DNA from 3 places in the Nitrospirillum guanabarense genome. Region 1 is predicted to be linked to each of the others. Evidence: riboswitches for the same ligand, from Rfam matches in the RefSeq annotation. Region 1 holds a riboswitch; each other region holds the start of a gene.
What was found. Region 1 has a riboswitch for cobalamin ahead of UAA55_RS08845 (CbtB domain-containing protein). Riboswitches for the same ligand answer to the same signal wherever they lie in the genome.
Positions count from the first base shown of each region.

Region 2: it holds a riboswitch for cobalamin, as region 1 does, so the genes downstream of both, UAA55_RS15995 (TonB-dependent receptor) here and UAA55_RS08845 (CbtB domain-containing protein) in region 1, are expected to answer to the same signal.
Region 3: it holds a riboswitch for cobalamin, as region 1 does, so the genes downstream of both, cobU (bifunctional adenosylcobinamide kinase/adenosylcobinamide-phosphate guanylyltransferase) here and UAA55_RS08845 (CbtB domain-containing protein) in region 1, are expected to answer to the same signal.

Region 1 is NZ_JAYEER010000002.1:517,834-523,697, reverse strand. It holds gene UAA55_RS08855 (EamA family transporter) at 1-304, opposite strand, end outside; gene UAA55_RS08850 (CbtA family protein) at 397-1,227, opposite strand; gene UAA55_RS08845 (CbtB domain-containing protein) at 1,249-1,467, opposite strand; cobalamin riboswitch at 1,500-1,665, opposite strand; gene UAA55_RS08840 (histidine phosphatase family protein) at 1,667-2,275, shown strand; gene UAA55_RS08835 (threonine aldolase family protein) at 2,272-3,378, opposite strand; gene folB (dihydroneopterin aldolase) at 3,601-3,966, shown strand; gene UAA55_RS08825 (LysR family transcriptional regulator) at 4,085-5,077, opposite strand; gene UAA55_RS08820 (TetR/AcrR family transcriptional regulator) at 5,402-5,864, shown strand, end outside.
Region 2 is NZ_JAYEER010000003.1:1,516,673-1,522,536, reverse strand. It holds gene UAA55_RS16010 (DUF2177 family protein) at 1-329, opposite strand, end outside; gene UAA55_RS16005 (hypothetical protein) at 425-661, opposite strand; gene UAA55_RS16000 (DEAD/DEAH box helicase) at 714-2,321, opposite strand; cobalamin riboswitch at 2,717-2,941, shown strand; gene UAA55_RS15995 (TonB-dependent receptor) at 3,078-5,120, shown strand; gene UAA55_RS15990 (4'-phosphopantetheinyl transferase family protein) at 5,121-5,840, opposite strand.
Region 3 is NZ_JAYEER010000001.1:923,319-929,182, reverse strand. It holds gene UAA55_RS03845 (cobyric acid synthase) at 1-1,010, opposite strand, end outside; gene cobO (cob(I)yrinic acid a,c-diamide adenosyltransferase) at 1,010-1,645, opposite strand; gene cobU (bifunctional adenosylcobinamide kinase/adenosylcobinamide-phosphate guanylyltransferase) at 1,663-2,187, opposite strand; cobalamin riboswitch at 2,343-2,570, opposite strand; gene UAA55_RS03830 (hypothetical protein) at 2,720-2,992, shown strand; gene UAA55_RS03825 (glycosyltransferase 87 family protein) at 2,887-3,933, shown strand; gene UAA55_RS03820 (efflux RND transporter permease subunit) at 4,162-5,864, shown strand, end outside.

The DNA of each region.
Region 1 (5,864 bases):
GCGCCACCAGCAAGGGCGCCGTCCCCCGCATCAGGGGATAGGTCTGGCTCATGTCCGCCACGTGGTACGCGCGCGCGACCAGCGTCAGGTAAAGCACCTGTAGGATGCTGGACGTTACCAGATAGGGCCAGCTGGCCGCCGCCGGCGGCGGCAGGAAGGGCAGCGTCACGATGGCGATGAATGCGGCGCCACCCGCCACCAGGATGGCCGCCATCAGCTTATCCCCCGCCCCCTTCACCAGGGCGTTCCAGCTGGCGTGCAGCAGGGCCGCGAACAGGACGATGGCGAAGACGGCGACGGACATGGGCGCGGCGATCCTGGTGAGGGACGCCCATTCTTACGGGGTGCCGCACCCCGCTGTCACCGGCCGGCCCCCGTATGGCTGCCCAGCGCGGCTCAGAACAACGCCGGCCGGTCACCCCGGCGCACGGCCTGGGCATCCCGCCCTTGCGCCCGTTCGCAGAGCCAGCCAAAGCCCAGCCCCAACGCCGCCCACAGGGTGGCGTGGATGCCCCAGGAGGCGATGCGGAAGCGCCACAGCAGCTGAGCGGGGAAGGTCTCCGGCACCTCGTTCACCTCGGGCAGGGCGACACCGGCCAAAGCCATGACCGCCAGGAACAGGGCGCCGCCGGCGAGGGCGGCGTTCCAGACACCCCAGCGGGCGGTCAACCGGCGGGCCATGCCCACAGCCGCCGCCATGGCCGCCAGGGACAGGACCAGCAGCATGAAATAAAAGGCGGTGCGCTGCTGGATGGTGTCCGCGTCGCCCACGGCTGGCGGGTTGGCCGGGTACTTGAAACCCGGCACCAGCACGATGGCCAGGAAGCCCAGCAGGGCCAGGACGGCGGCCAGGCCGCGCGGCCCCAGGGCCCCCATGCGTCCCTGGGCGTAGGCGTAGGCCAAGGCGAACATGCCGCCCACGGCGGCGCCATAGACCAGCAGGCCCGTCAGCAGGCCCCAGCCGCTTTGCGTGCCACGGCTGAACAGCTCTTCCTCCTCATCCGCCGCCTCGGCGCCATGATGACGGTGGCTATGCGCGGCCTCAGCGGCGTCAGGCGTGGCGACCGCGTCATGATGCTCATGCCCCCCGGTCGACTGGCCATGGGCCGCCTCGAAAGCGATGGCACGTTCCACCGACGGCTCACCGATCAGCGTGGCCACGCCAAAGGCAAGCAAACCCGCCAGGATGCCGACCAGCATCCCGCGGGCGAGATAAATTCCAACCATGATGGGATGGGTCCGCCCGCCTCAGTGGCAGGGGAAGCCCAGCAGGTGGCGGGCGTCGTGCACGAACTCATGCACCTCACGGCCCTGGATCAGGGAGGTGGCACCTTGCTCCGCCCCCACGAAATAGACCATCAGCACCAGCAGCAGCCCGCCGAACAGGGCCCAGGGCAGCAGCTCGGCGGCCGAGATCACGGGCAGGGTGACGGCGGGGGTACCGGAATGGGTGGTGGCGTGGGCCATAGAAAACGCTCCCTGGGAATACGCGTCCCGTATGCGGTCTGTCTGATGCGACGGGGGGTCTGGCTTCCGCACGACCCTGGAAAGGCCCAGGCGTTCGGTTACAGTGGCGCGACCGTGCCGGACTTGCACCGGCTTCCCCCATGCGCGGGTGATCCGTGGATGGTAGGGAGGGGCCGTACCGCATTCAAGGACTATCTCGATGACAGCCCCCAATGTCATTGGCCGCCTGACCCTGCTGGCCCACGCCCCCACCCGGTCCCAGCGCGACGCCGTCTTTCCCGGGACGGATGAGGCGGCGGAGGACGCCGGCCTGATCCAGGCCGCCCTGCTGGCGGAGGTAAGGGCCTTGCGCAAGGTCGACCGCCTGTGGACAGGGCCGGAAGTCCGCGCCCGGCAGACGGCGGACGCGTTGGCCGGCCTCCTGGGTGTGGAGGCGCAAGAGGACACGGCCTTGGCCGACCTGGACGTGGGTGCCTGGCGGGGCCACAGTCTGGCCGACCTGTCCGCCAACGAGGCGGAAGCGGTGGGCGCCTGGCTGACGGACCCGGAGGCCCGCCCGCATGGGGCTGAGTCGCTGGCGCAACTGCGGGCACGGGTGGCGCAATGGCTGGAACACGCCGTGGCGGAAGGGCACACGCTGGCCGTCACCCACGCGGCGGTCATCCGCATGGCGGTGGTGTTGGTGCTGGAGGCGCCGCTACAGGCCTTCTGGCGGCTGGACATCGCGCCGCTGTCGCTGACCGACCTGCGCTGGCACCGGCGCTGGGCCGTGCGCGCCACCGGGGTCGACGTGCGGGAATACCGTTAGGCACCGGCCAGCCGGGCGAAATAAGGCAGCACCTGGGCGTTGTCCAGGTCCAGCAGGGTGTCGCCGACATACAGCTCCGTCACGCTCCACCCCGGCACGTCGGCGGGGCGGATTTCCCCGGCCACCCAGATGCCGTCGCCGCTGGCGATGGCGTCGCGGGTCTCCGCCACCGCCGCCGCCGGGCGGTCGAAGAAGATGTGCAGCATGTTGGTCTGCGGCACGGCGGGGTTCAGGCGGATGCCGGGGATACCGGCCAAGTCCGCCGCCAGTTCCAGCGCGCGACGGTAGCAGGCGTCCATCTGGCCCAGCCGCGTTTCGAACCGCATGGCGGCGGTGGCCACCATGGGGCTTTGCCGCACCAGGATGCCGCCCAGGCGCCGCTGCCATAGCCGGGCGTTGGCGATGAAGTCGATGTCGCCGGCCAGCACCGCCCCGGCGATGCCGCCGATGCCCTTGTAGACCGAGACGTAGACGGAGGCGAAGCCGGCGGCGATCTCGGCATAGCTGCGGCCGTAATAGGCGCGGCTTTCCCACAGTCGGGCACCGTCCATGTGCAGCGGCAGCTGGCGGGACCGCGCCAAATCCTTCAGGGCCTGCAGTTCGTCCCAATCCGGCAGCTGGCCGCCGATTTCGCGCAGGGGCAGTTCCACCAGCAGGCAGGCCAGCGGCTGGGCCACGGCCACCAGGTCGCGGGCCAGGATGGGCCGGCGGCGGTCGCCCACGGGCACGCCGTGGAAATTGAACAGGGCCTGGTAGGCCTCTTCCTCATGCAGGGCGAGGTGGGAGGTGTGGGGCATGCCGAAGCGAGACACCCCGCTGACCTCCGTCCACAGCCGCATGGCGATCAGCTGGGCCATGACGCCGCTGGGCATGAAGGCCGCCGCCTCCTTGCCCAGCAGGCCCGCCACCGTGCCTTCGAACGCCGCCAGCAGATCGCCCTGGCCGTACTGGTCATGGGTGATGCCGTTGGCGTCGCACCAGTCGGCCGCGGCCCGGAACTCCTCCGCCGGGGTCAGGATGCGGAAGCCGGGGAAAATGACGGGACAGCCCAGGCGCAAACGCAGGCGATGGGCGGCGAGATTCCCGGCGGGGGCGGCAGGCATGAGCGTACGATCCGGCTTCACTTGAGGGCCAACCGCGGACGGCCACCAGGGGCCGGAGGGCGCCACCCTGCGACGCCGCCCTCTCCGGCGCAACGGCCAAAATAACGCGCCCACATTTATGCCACAGCGCCGGCCGGACAAGGCGTGACGGAACGGGGTGACAGCATCCCCGGGAAAGGGCAGCCTGTGCCCGGCCCTCCGGCCTTGAGAGGACACCGCCCCATGACCGATCACATCCTGGTCCACCGCATCGCGATATACGCCCATCACGGCCTGACGGCGGAAGAGGCCAAGCTGGGTCAGCGCTTCTACATCTCGCTGGATTGCACGCTGGATCTGTCGGTGGCGGGCAAGGCCGACGACTGGGACTTGAGTGTCTGCTATGCCAAGTTGACGGCGGCCACCACCCGCGTCGCCACCGCCCGCCGCTTCATGACCATCGAAGCGGTGGCGGAGGCGGTGGCCGGCACCCTGCTGGAGGAGTTTCCGCGCATCGACACCATCACGGTGCAGGTGGACAAGCCATCCGCGCCCGTCCCCGCCATCATCGACGGCGTGTCGGTGCGCATCCGGCGGGTCCGGTCATAGCGTCCCTGAAGGCCAGGCGCCAGCAGGCCGGCATGCCTGGCAAAGCGCGTTTTTCCGGGAAGGCGGGGGTGGCGGACCACCGGCCCGTCCCCCTTCGTCAAAACCTGACGCGCCAGGCTCAGGCGACGGCCTCAAGACCCACGCGGCGCTCAGGCCGGCCATGGACCGCCGCCATGGGAGCGGCGACGGAGGTGCCCGCCTGGTAGCCGCCGCATTGCCCCCAGCGATGCACCTGCTGTTCCAGCAGCGACAGGGCCAGCGTGGCGGCATGGGGCAGCTGCCGACCCAGACGGGTCACCAGGTCGACCGTGGTGGTGTCGGCCTCGACATCGCACAGCGGCGTTGCCACCAGGCAGCCATCCTCCAGGTCGGCCAGCACCGCGGCGCGGGGCAGGATGGTGGCGGCGCGGCCGCTCAGCACCATTTCCCGCATGGTGTGGACGGAATTGGTGGTGATGGTGGCGCGCAGCCAAACCTGGTGACGCATCTCCGCCGCCGACAGCAGCTGGCGGATGCGGGTATCGCGCGGTGACAGGCAGAGGTCGTGGCCCGACAGATCCTGCAGGGTCACGGCGCCGCGCTTGGCCACGGCATGGTCCGGGCGGCTGACCACCATCAGCGGCTGGCGGGCCGAGGTGCGGACCCGCACCTTGGGATCGCTGGGAATCTGGGCGCCGATGGCGATGTGCACTTCGTCATCCACCACCATACGCACGAGCTCGGCGGTGGAAACGGTATGCAGCGCCAGTTCCACGCCGGGATAGCGGCTTTGGAAGGTCTCCAGCACGCCCTGCATGGCCTGGACGGTGCAGCCCTCACCCACCGCCAGTTCCACCGCGCCCATGCGCATGCCGCGCAGCGCCTCGAGCCGGGCGGCGAAGGCCTCGCGGTCGGCCATCTGCGCCTGATAGTAATCGAACACCATCTGACCGGCGGTGGTGAGCTTGACCGACCGGCGGCCGGTCTCCAACAAGGGCATGCCCATGGCCGCCTCCAGCTGGGCGATCTGCCGGCTGACGGAGGACACCGCCACGTTCATCTTCTGGCTGGCCGCCCGCATCGACCCATGGATGGCGGTGGCGTAGAAGTATTTCATCGCAACGTCTGACATCTCGCGTCCCTCATCGCTGTTCTGGGTCGGCGGTTGGGAAACCGCAGGCCTCAGGTCTGGTGATCACGGGGGGATGCCAGAGGTCCGGAAACGGACCCCAACCAGGCGGCGGTTCAGCCCCCATTCGCCTTGCAGTGTATGTGCGTCAACCGCACCACTATTGTCCGGACCTGCACCGATTTGGCGTTAAGCCTTGTTAAATGTTGCAGGCCGGCACTTTTTGCGGCGGCCAATATCGCTTCACATCCAGTGGTTTAGAAGATTCATGCGGATTTTTGTCGAATAGTTCTGGACAGATCGATCTGGAATTCCCATCTAAGGGCCATGGCTAGACCCAAGGAATTCGACGGCGAGGTGGCGATGGCCGCGGCCATCGCCCTTTTCTCCCAGCACGGCTTCGAGGGCACCTCGACCGAGGCCTTGCTACGCGCCATGAGGATCAGCCGGCAGAGCCTGTACGATACCTTCGGCGACAAGCGGCAGCTCTACCTTGCCGCCCTGCGCCGATATAACGAGGACAACGTGGCCGACTTCATCAGCGCGATGACGGCGGCGCCCACGCCGCTGACGGGGGTGGAGTCCGCCTTCATGGCCTTCATCGCCAAGGCGGTGGCATCGGCCCACCCCAGTTGCCTGGGCGTCAGCGCCATTTGCGAGTTCGGCCGGGCGGACGCGGAGATCGCCGCCATGGGTGACGCTGCCGCCCACACCCTGGCCCACGCCTTGGAGCGTCAGCTGACCGCCGCCCAAGCCGCCGGCGAGATGGACGCCCACACCGACATTCCGA
Region 2 (5,864 bases), on a different contig from region 1:
CTCAGCCGCGCCGACCACAGGCGCAAGGTGGCATGTTTGGTCAGGTCGTAGGTGCCGTAGGTGAGAAGGCCGAACAAGGCGCCGCGCAGCAGCGCCTGCACCACCGGCGCGTCCGTACGCGTCGCGGGTTCCACGCAGAAGAAGGCGATGCCGCCCGCCATCAGCAGATAGAACAGGGCCGCCGGCCCCAGGCGCGGCTGGGCCGCCACCATGTCGCCCATGACCTGGCGATAGAACCCGACCATGCGGGTCAGCCAGACGGCGTCCAGGGCGACGAAGGCGATGAGGGTCGCCGCGTAGATCGCGGCCTGGCGTAGCACCGGTCCCATGGGCTCTTCCCCCGCCACACAGCCAAAGAAAAACGCCCCGGGCTTGCGCACGGGGCGTTTCTCAATACGCGTCAGCGATCCGGACGGATCAGCCCTTACCGAACCGGCGAGCGGGTCAGCGACTTGATGCGGCCGCGCGGGTTGCCGGACATGGCAGCGATTTCGCGGTCCTGCGCCTCGATGATGGCGCGGGCGGGCTCATCGCCGTCCAAGCCGCCCAGTTCGGACGAGGGAACGCGGCGGTTGGACGACCGCGAACCGTCGTCGTACAGGACGTCAAACAGGACGAATTCGCTGACGGACTTGGATTTCGGCTTGCTGCTGCGGCCCATGGGGACCTCCTCTTCCTAAAGAACCATCAAAACTCAGGCGTAGGGGTACGGCTCAGCGGCGGCGGCGCGGACGGTTGCGATCCTCGCGCGCCGGCTGCTGCTGGTCTTCGTTGGCGTTCAAGGCCGCCACGAAACTGGAGAACTGGGTGCCGCGGCCGTCCTGCGCCGGACGCGGGGTGTTGGGCCGCGGGGCGTTCGGACGGGCGGCGTTGGGACGCTGGCCCTGCGGCGGCTGGGCCGGGCGCTGGCCGTGGGGGCGGGCCTGCTGCTGCGGGCGGCCGCCCTCGGGACGCGGACCCTGGCCCTGCGGACGGTTGCCCTCGGCGCGAGGCGGACGCTGGCCCTCATTCCGGGCGGGCCGCTGGCTCTCATTCCGGGCGGGCCGCTGGCCCTGGGGCCGAGCCTCCGCCTGGCCCTCGGAGGCACGCTGGGCACGGGGCTGGCCACGACCGCCATTGCCATTGCGCGGCGGACGGGCCGGCAGCGGCGGACGGCTGACCGGGGCGGCGGCGGCCTGGGGCGTGGCCTCGGGCCGCTCGCCCACCGGGATGGACTTGCGGATCAGCTTCTCGATGTCGCGCAGGTAGGCGCGCTCGTCCCCATCGGCGGTGCACAGCGACACGGCGACGCCGGAGGCGCCGGCGCGGGCGGTGCGACCGATGCGGTGAACATAGGTCTCCGGCTCGTTGGGCAGCTCGAAGTTCACCACATGGGTGACGCCATCCACGTCGATGCCGCGGGCGGCGATGTCGGTCGCCACCAGCACGCGCACGGTGCCGGCGCGGAAGCCGTCCAGCGCCTTCTGCCGCGCGTTCTGCGACTTGTTGCCGTGGATGGCGGCGGCCTCGATGCCCGCCTGCTCCAACTGGGCCGACACGCGGTTGGCGCCGTGCTTGGTGCGGGTGAAGACGATGCTGCGCTGCATGCCGGCGTCACCCCGGATCAGGTCGACCAGCACATGGCGTTTTTCCGCCGCCGGCACGAAGATGACCTGCTGCGTGATGCGCTCCGCCGTGGTGGAGACGGGCGTGACCTCGACCCGCAGCGGGTCGCGCAACATCTTGTTCGCCAGCTCCGACACATCGGCCGGCATGGTGGCGGAGAAGAACAGCGTCTGCCGGTTGGCCGGCAGCTTGGCCATGATCTTCCGCAGGCTGTGGATGAAGCCCATGTCCAGCATGCGGTCGGCCTCGTCCAGCACCAGCACCTCGACCTTGTCCAGGCGCACATGGCCCTGGGTCATCAGGTCCAGCAGGCGGCCTGGCGTGGCCACCACGATGTCGATGCCGCCGGTCAGCGCCTTCACCTGGCTGCCCTGGCCGACGCCGCCCAGGATGACGGTGTGGCTGAGCTTCAGGCCCACACCGTAGTTGGTGATGCTCTCGCCGATCTGCACCGCCAGCTCACGCGTCGGGGTCAGGATCAGGGCGCGGGGCATGCGCAGCGGCAGGGCCGATGGGGCGGCCCCCAGGCGCTGCAGGATGGGCAGGGTGAAGGCGGCGGTCTTGCCGGTGCCCGTCTGGGCGATGCCCAGGATGTCGCGACCCGCCAGCGCATGGGGAATGGCCCGCGCCTGGATGGGGGTGGCGGTGTGATGGCCCAGCTGGGCCAGGGCGGCCTGAATCTCAGGCCGCAGGGAAAGGGTGTCGAAAGCGGTCAATGTCTTGGAATCCCAGGGCGACGCGCCGGCCGCGTTCGTTTCTCGCGGCCGCGGATCGCGGTCAAGCCCTTGCCCGGGCGCGTGCCGGCAGGCATGTGTCAGAAGGTCGAGTATGCCCTGGGTGCTACAGGGGCGATTTGGTCGCCACCGCTACGCGCCACCCGGGGGATACCGCCGGGCCCAGCGGCCCGGCATGGGAACGGATGATGCCATCCATTCCTTAAGACCGCATAAGTGGCTGTGACCGGTCCCAGGTACAAGGGAAATCGCACAGGCCGCCCCGAATTGCTGCCATGCCCACGCATGGGTGGGCGTTGTCACACAACCGCCAAGCTTGTGAGCCAGGGTGCTTACCCCCGCGCCGCGACAGGGCGTTTGCGCCCGTCCGCAATTCCTCGTAGAAAGACGGCGACGGTTCCAGACCCTGGACGGGCTGGATGAAAAGGGAACGCGGAACGGGGCATGTCCCCTAAGCCGCGGCTGCCCCCGCAACTGTGAACGGCGAGCCCGACACCACCCTGCCAATCATGCGGCAGGGTCGACGCCACTGGGAAACCGGGAAGGCGGTGCCAGGGCCAGGACCCGTGAGCCAGGAGACCTGCCGTCACGCCGTGGTCACGCACGGGCACATTGGGCGGGGTGCACCAATGGGGACTGGCGCCCGCCATCCGGCCATCTGGGATATCCAGGCCGGCGGGGGGGTGATCCATTCTTTGGCCCGTGGTGACGTGTCACGTTGCCAAGAGGCCAACAATCATGGGTCGTTTCGTTCCCAGAATAATAATATCACTACTGTCGCTGACCAGCTCGGCGGCCCTGGCCGCCGGTATGGAGGGCGACGCGTCATCCCCCGCCACCCTGGACGATGTGGTGGTCACCGCCGCCCGCCGCGACCTGATCGGCACCGCCGCCACCTCCAGCCAAGGCGTGGTCGTGAAGGAAGAGCTGGACCTGCTGCCCGCCTACCGCGTGGGCCAGATGCTGGAAACGGTGCCCGGCCTGGTGGTCACCAGCCACAGCGGTGAAGGCAAGGCCAACCAGTATCTGTTGCGCGGCTTCAACCTGGACCACGGCACCGACATGGCCACCAGCGTGGACGGCATGCCGGTGAACATGCGCACCCACGCGCATGGCCAGGGCTACACCGATTTGAATTTCGTGGTCCCCGAACTGGCCAGCGGGATCAGCTATACCAAGGGCCCCTACTTCGCGGCCCAAGGCGACTTCTCCGCCGTCGGCTCCATTCAGATGGGCTACAGTGACCAAGTGGCGACTCAGGTGGCGCTGACCGCCGGCACGCTGGGCTACCAGCGCGTGTTCGCCGCCGGGGGGGCCGACGTGGGCGCCGGCCACCTGATGGCGGGTGGGGAACTGGTGCACTACGATGGCCCCTGGGACCATCCGGACAATCTGCGCAAGGGCAACGCCGTGCTGCGCTACAGCCAGGGCGCGCGGGACGACGGCTTTAGCGTCACCGCCATGTATTACCGCGCCCTGTGGAGCGCCACGACCGACCAGCCGCAGCGCGCCATCGATGCGGGATTGATCGGCCGTTACGGCACCCTGGACCCGACGGACGGCGGCCAGGCCCGGCGCATGAGCCTGTCGGGCACCTTTGCCACGCCGGTGGAGGCTGGCTGGCTGGCCGGCGGCCAGGTGACGGCCAACGCCTATGTCATCAACAACCAGCTGACGCTGTGGAACAACTTCACCCATTTCCTGGACAATCCGGTTCAGGGCGACCAGCACGCCCAGGATGAGAACCGCATGGTGGCCGGCGGGGCCGTCAGCTACAGCCGGCCGCTGAACTTGCTGGGCCTGGACCATGAGGTGGTCGCCGGCCTGGACACCCGCTTCGACGATGTGCATGTCGACCTGCGGGCGACCAGGGCCCGCGTGGCCTATGCCCTGCTGAGCAACGACAACGTTCAGGAGGCCGGTGGCGGCGCCTATGTCCAGGCGACCAGCCATTGGACGCCTTGGCTGCGGACCGTAGTGGGCATGCGCGAGGATTACCTGGCCGCCACCGACCACGGCAGCAACGCCGGCGTGGTGGCCGCCCGCCTGTTCCAGCCCAAGGGCAGCGCCATCGCCACCCTATGGCAGGGAACGGAGGTCTACCTCAGCGCCGGCCGCGGCTTCCACAGTGACGACGTGCGCGGAGCGGCGCGGGGCGACGCCCCCCTGCTGGCCAAGGCCAATGGCGAGGAGGTGGGCATCCGCAGCACCATCCTGCCCAATCTGACCGCCACGTTGACGGCCTTCCAGATGGATTTCGTGTCGGAGCTGACCTACGACGCCGACGTTGGCCAGACGGAAGCTGGACGCCCCAGCCGCCGACGCGGGCTGGAGCTGAACACCACCTACACCCCGTTCGGTTGGCTGGAACTGTATGGCAGCGTCGCCTTCAGCCACGCCCGCTATACCGACAATGATACGGCCGGCAGCTTCATCCCCGACGCGCCCAAGCTGATCGGCTCGCTGGGCATCTACCTGCGCGACCTGGGCCCGTGGTCGGGTGGGGTGGAATACCGCTATTTCGGTGCCCACCCGCTGATCGAGGACAACAGCGTGCGGTCGTCCGGCAGCCAGGAATGGAACCTGACCGCCAACTACATGCTGGAAAGCGGCCTGCGTTTCGGCATCGGCCTCTACAACGTCTTGGACAGCAAGGATGACGCGGCCGACTACTACTATACCGACCGCCTGAAGGGTGAGCCGGCCGAAGGCGTCAGCGACCTGCATCTACACCCGCTGGAGCCCCGCTCCGTCCGTTTCACCCTCGGTCAGAGTTTCTGATCACCAGAGGTCGGCCAGCCCCTCCTCCATCACCAGATCGGTGGAGGGCTGGCCGTCCCCTTCCATCCAGGCCGGCCCCATCCAGGCCACGGCGGCCTTATGACCGCTGGGCAGGTCACGGGTCCACAGCCGGCATTCCCGCCCCGCCGGCAGGGCCCCATCGTGACGGACCAAGATCGGACCGTCGGGGGCAATGGCGAAGCTGTCGGTGGGCAGCGACAGGCCCAGGCCCAGGGCCTTGATGTAGGCCTCCTTCAGGGTCCAGAAGGTCACCAGGTCCGGCCCGCTACGCCCGGTGGGACGGGCATCGAGCCAGGCCAGTTCCTCCGCCGCGAACATGGCCGTCGCCACCTCCACCCCGATACGGCGGTCGCCGCGCTCCACATCCACGCCCACGCGGGTACCGGCCTCCAGGGTCATGGCGCAGGCGACCAGGCCATCGGTGTGCGACAGGTTGAAGTCCAGCCCCGCCGGCGCGTCCACCAGGCCCGGCTTGCCCTGCGGCGTGAGGAGGGTGAAGGCCAGCGCCGCCGGCGACCGGCCCAGCACGCGGCCCAGCCACAGCCGCGCGAGGCCGTGCGCCGCCACATATTCCCGCCGGTTGGCCTCGAACACGAAGCGTCGGGCGCGTATCTGCTCCCCCTCATCCAGCAGGGGCCACAGGCGGGCGTAGGCGGCCTCGTCCAGCAAAGTCAGGGGCAGGGTCCGCAGCAGCGGCATGGGCTTCCGTTCGGGCAGGTTGGG
Region 3 (5,864 bases), on a different contig from region 1:
ACCCAGCCGCCCCGGCGCACATGCCCGGCCAGGTCGACGTCCCACCCCTGCGCGCGGAAGAAGGCCAGGTCCGCCAGCGTGGCCTTGGACCCCGGTAGGATGACGCCCTGGGCGTCACCGGGCAGGGGCCGCCCGGGCGGCACCATCTCCACCGTCACGCCCGGCTCCAGCCGCAGGGGGTCGAGGTCGTCGAAATTCGCGATGCGCGACAGCATGGGCACGGCGATGCGCAAGGGCCCGCCGGAGGTGCGTTTCGCCCAGTGCGCCAGGTCCATGCCGTCCTCGGCCGGCAGGCGCGCCGCCGCCGGCTGGTGCGGCATGACGCCGAAGCAGGGCCAACGGGTGCGGGCCTCGATCTCCGTCACGCCCTTTTCGAACAGGCGGACGTCGCCGCGGAATTTGTTGATGAGGAAGCCCCGGATCTGGGCGCGATCCTCCACGTCCAGCACGTGATGGGTGCCCACCAGGCTGGCGATGACGCCGCCCCGGTCGATGTCGCCGGCCAGCACCACCGGCACGCCGGCGGCGCGGGCGAAACCCATGTTGGCGATGTCGCCGGCGCGCAGGTTGGTTTCCGCCGGGCTGCCCGCCCCTTCCACCACCACCAGGTCGCAATCGGCCCGCAGGCGATGGAAGCTTTCCAGCACGGCCGGCAGCAGTTCCCCTTTGCGGCGCTGGTAGGCGGACGCCTCGGCATTGCCCAGCACCCGGCCACGCAGCACCAGCTGCGCCCCCACGTCCGTCTGCGGCTTCAGCAGCACCGGGTTCATGTCCACTGACGGCGGGACGCCGCAGGCGCGGGCCTGCAGCGCCTGGGCGCGACCGATCTCCCCGCCATCCGGCGTCACGGCGGCGTTGTTGGACATGTTCTGCGGCTTGAACGGGCGCACCCGCAGGCCGCGCCGGGTGTAGGCCCGGGCCAGCGCCGCCACCAGCAGCGATTTGCCGACATCGGAGCCGGTGCCCTGGATCATGAGGGCGCGGGCGCCCCCGGCGATACCGTCCGCCATCAGAAGTCGATCCCGCGCTGTGCCTTGATGCCGGCCTGGAAGGGGTGCTTCACCGCCTGGAACTCCGTCACCAGGTCGGCGGCCTCGATGACCTCCGCCTTGGCGTTGCGGCCGGTGAGCAGGACGTGCGTGTCGGACAGGCGGGCGTTCAGGCCGGCCAGCACCGCCGCCACGTCCAGATAGCCATAGCGCAGCACGATGTTGATCTCATCCAGCACCACCAGATGATACCGCGGATCGGCCAGCATCCGCCGCCCCAGATCCCAGGCGCGGACGGCGGCCGCGATGTCGCGTTCCTTGTCCTGGGTGTCCCAGGTGAAGCCCTCGCCCATCACATGATGGTCGATCAGGTCGGAAAAGCGCTTCAGCGCCGTCTGCTCCCCCGTCGCCCAGTTGCCCTTCACGAACTGGACGAAACCCACGCGCAGGCCATAACCGGCGGTGCGGAGCATCATGCCCAGCGCCGCCGTGGTCTTGCCCTTGCCGGGGCCCGTGTGGACCATCAGCAGGCCCTTCTCCCGCGTCGCCTGGGCAACGCGGGCGTCCTGCACCACCTTGCGCTTTCGCATCTTCTCGCGATGACGGGCGGCTTCGTCGTCAGGCAACGGGTCTTCAGGGGTCTCAAGATCGGCCATGGCTTCCTCCTTCACCCTTATTTCACTTTCAGGGGCAGGCCCGCCACCGTCAGGAAGACCTGCGACGCCATGGCCGCCAAACGCTGGTGCAGGCGTCCGGCGTGGTCGCGGAAGGCGCGGGCCAATGCGTTCTCCGGCACGATGCCCATGCCCACCTCATTACCAACCAGCACGATGGGGCCGGCGCAGGCGGCCAGCGCCGCCTGCAGCGCGGTCATGGCGGCGGGAACGTCCCGGTCGGCCAGCATGACGTTGGTCAGCCACAGGGTCAGGCAGTCGACCAGCACGGGCCCATGGCCATGGGCGGCCAGCACGCCCCCGAGGTCCAGCGGCACCTCCACCGTCGTCCAGCCCGACGCGCGGTCGGCCTGGTGCTGGCGGATGCGGTCGCGCATCTCGTCGTCCCAGGCCTGGGCGGTGGCGATATAGGTCCAGGGACCCGGCAGGGCGGTCACCAGCCCTTCGGCGAAGCGGCTTTTGCCGGAGCGGGCGCCACCCAGGACCAGGGTGATGCCTGGGACGGCCTTGTGCTCATGCGTCATTCGTCGGTTCCCATCCCATCCGGTGTCAGGCACCGGTGGTACCAAAGGCCAAGACCCGCCGGAAGGATGGGATTGCGCTGTCGACGAGACCGAGGGGCCGCGGGGTCACGAGGCCCGCACCGCCGCTGACCGGTTCCGCCGGGACACCCCGCCCGCGACCAACATCACCGACGGCAGGTCTCCTGGCTCACGGGTCACGGCACCGGCCCGGCCTTCCCAGGCTCCGGAAGGAACCCAGTGGCCATTCCCCCATGACCAGGGGAGGGGCGGCGCTCACCGTTCACAGTTGCGGGGGCAGCCGTGGAGTCGGGTGCCAGGCACCCCCACCACGTTCCCTTTTCATCCACAGGCGGGCCTGCGGAACCGTCGGCGAAGGCAGCCTTACGGCAAACACCCCGTACCCGGCAAGGGCGGTGTCGCGACATTTTATCATAAATGCGCAATGGCTAGGCCTTAGGGCTTGACCTTGAGCGCAAAGGTGTTAGGCATAGACCATAGAGCCTATTACCTATGAGATAGGTTAATCCCCAGCATGGTTCGCCTGTCCTTCCCTTCCCTGGCCCGCCCGCTGGTCTTCGGCCTTGCCCTTTGGACGGCCGCCCTGGTGGCCATCGAGGCCCAGGTGATAAGTGGACGGTTCGTTTCGGAATTCCACATTTATGCCGAGGCCACGTGGGCCTGGTGGCAAGGCGCGGAGATATACGAGGACGGCATCAATGGCTTCCTCTACCTGCCGTCCAGCGCCGTGCTGTTCACCCCCTGGGCCTATCTTCCCCCCTGCTGGGCGATGCCCTGTGGCGCCTGAGCCTGCTGGCCATGTGCTGGTGGGGGGTGGCCCGGCTGTGCCGGCTGCTGGCGCCGGCGGACCCGCGGGGGGCCGACTGGCAACGCGTGTTCGGCGTGGCCCTGCTGGCGGCCCTGCCCATCGGCGTGGTGGATCTGCGTGGCGCGCAAACGGAATTCCTGATGCTGGGCCTGATGCTGGCCGGCCTGGCCGACGTGGCGGAGGGCCGCTGGCGCCGCGCCGCCTTCCTGCTGGTGCTGGCGGGGGCCTTCAAGCCCCAGGCCCTGGCCCTGGTGATGCTGGCCTTCGCCCTGTGGCCGCGCCTGCGCCTGTCTCTGGCGCTGTGGCTGGCGGCGGCCCTGGCCCTGCCCCTGGCGCATTGGGACCCCGGCTACGCCCTGGGCGAATATGGCCAGCTGGTGCGCAAGACCATGAGCAGCGCCAACCCCGGCGGCGGTGTCTGGCATGACTTCGCCAATGGCCTGGCCACCCTGGGCCTGCCGCTGGACCTGATGGCGCAGACCGTCATCCGCGTCCTGGCGGGCATCGCCGTTCTGATCCTGGCCCGTGGCGCCGTCGGCCGCCTGACCGCGCACCGGGCCAGCGCCACCGTGGCGGCGCTGATCGTGACCTATCTGCTGCTGTTCAACCCGCGCACGGTGCTGGGCCATTTCGGCGACATGGCGCTGGTCGCCGGCGCCCTGGCGGGCTGGGAATTCCATGTCCGTCGCAACCGCGCCCTGGGCTGGGTGCTGGTGCTGCTATGCTTCGCGCTGACCACCCACGTCTGGACGCGGGGCATGCACCTGGCGACCGCCACGTGGTTCAAGCCGCTGCTGGCCTGCGGTTTCGGCCTGTATGTGGTGGTCCGTTGGGTGCCGTCGCTGTCCGACCGCCCCGCCGCCGGGCGGCAGGACGCGGCCGAGAACGTCCCCAGGGAGGGCTTGGCGATCCAGGGCTGACCGCAGCTACAACCCTCCATCATCGGACGCAGTGACGCAGGCCACAGTTTTGCGAATTGGCGGCGATTGGTCGCGGCATGCCTAAATTCGAACCGTTGCGTATCGAAGTAGGTTCCCCTCATCCCGTAAGCGCGTTAATTATTCCGGGCTGTGCCGGGCGGGGGGCGACCCCGGCCCCTGGGCGTAGCGTTGCATTCTTCCGCATCGCATTGCCGGAGCCCCGCCCCCATGTGGATCGTCGCCTACGCCCTGAGGCGCCCTTATAGTTTCGCCGTGCTGGCCGGCCTGATCACGCTGCTGGGCGTGTTGAGCCTGTTCCGGATGCCCACGGACATCTTTCCCGAGGTGGAGATCCCCACGGTCACGGTGGTGTGGAGCTACTCGGGCCTGGATGCCCAGGAAATGACGGGCAAGATCACCGCCTTCGGTGAACTGGCCATCATCAACACCGCCGACAACGTGGCCGAGGTGGAGTCCGAGACGTCCAACGGCGTGGGCATCATCCGCACCACGTTCCAGCCGGGCGTGAACATCGACCTGGCCATCTCGCAGATTTCCGCCATCTGCCAGACCATCCTGAAGCGCATGCCGACCGGCACGCAGCCGCCGCTGATCGTGCAGTACAGCCGGTCCTCCGTGCCCATCCTGCAGCTGGCGCTGTCGTCCGACACCATGTCGGAGGCGCAGCTGTACGACTATGGCCGCATCACCATCCGGTCGCAGATCAGCGACATCCCAGGCATGCGCCTGCCCCTGCCCTATGGCGGCAACGCGCGCCAGATCATGGTCGACATCAACCCGGACAAGCTGCGCAGCTATGGCCTGACGCCCAACGACGTCAACAAGGCCATCACCGCCCAGAACCTGAACCTGCCCTCCGGCACCGCCAAGATCGGCGACACCGAATACCAGGTGGGCCTGAACAGCTCGCCCATCGCCGTCGACACCTTCAACGACATCCCCCTGCGCGATGTGAACGGCCGCACCGTGTTCATGCGCGACGTGGCCAATGTCCGCGACGGCGCCGCCGTGCAGACGAATGTCGTGCACGCGGACGGCCAGCCCGCCGTGCTGCTGACCATCATGAAGCTGGGGGGCGCCAGCACCCTGGCGGTGGTGGACGAGGTCATGCGCCGCCTGCCGGAAATCCGCAAGGCGGCCCCGGCCGGCATGCGCATTGAACCGCTGTTCGACCAGACCACCTTCATCAAGCACGCCATGGAGGGCATCCAGCACGAAGGCCTGATCGTGGGCGCGCTGGTGGCCATCCTGATCCTGCTGTTCCTGGGCGGGTGGCGCAGCACGGCCATCGTGCTGACCTCCATCCCACTGTCCATCCTGACGGCCGTGGCCGTGCTGTCCATGGCGGGCCACACCCTGAACGTCATGACCCTGGGCGGCTTGGCGCTGGCCATCGGCATCCTGGTGGACGACGGCACCGTGGCCATCGAGAACATCCACCGCCACATCGGCATGGGCAAGCCGCTGCGCCAGGCCATCCTGGAAGGCTCGGACGAGGTGGCCTTCCCGGCCCTGGTTTCGACGCTGTGCATCTGCATCGTGTTCGTGCCCATCTTCTTCCTGCACGGTATCGCCAAGTACCTGTTCTCGCCCCTGGCGCTGGCCGTCATCTCCTCCATGCTGATGAGCTACGTGCTGTCGCGGACCCTGGTCCCGGCCATGGCCGCCTGGCTGCTGCCGGCGGAACTGCGCGGCCACGGCCATGGCGAGGAGGGCAACCATGGCCACGTTGCGCCCCCGACCGGCCTGGCCGGCGCCTGGGCGCGCTTCCATGCCGGATTCGAGCGCGGCTTCGAGGGCCTGCGCCAGCGGTACCTGAGGGTGCTGGGCGGCGGCCTGTCACGGCCGTGGATGGTAACCGGTTTCGCTGTGGTGCTGCTGGTCTGCGCCGCCGCCACCATCCCCTTCGT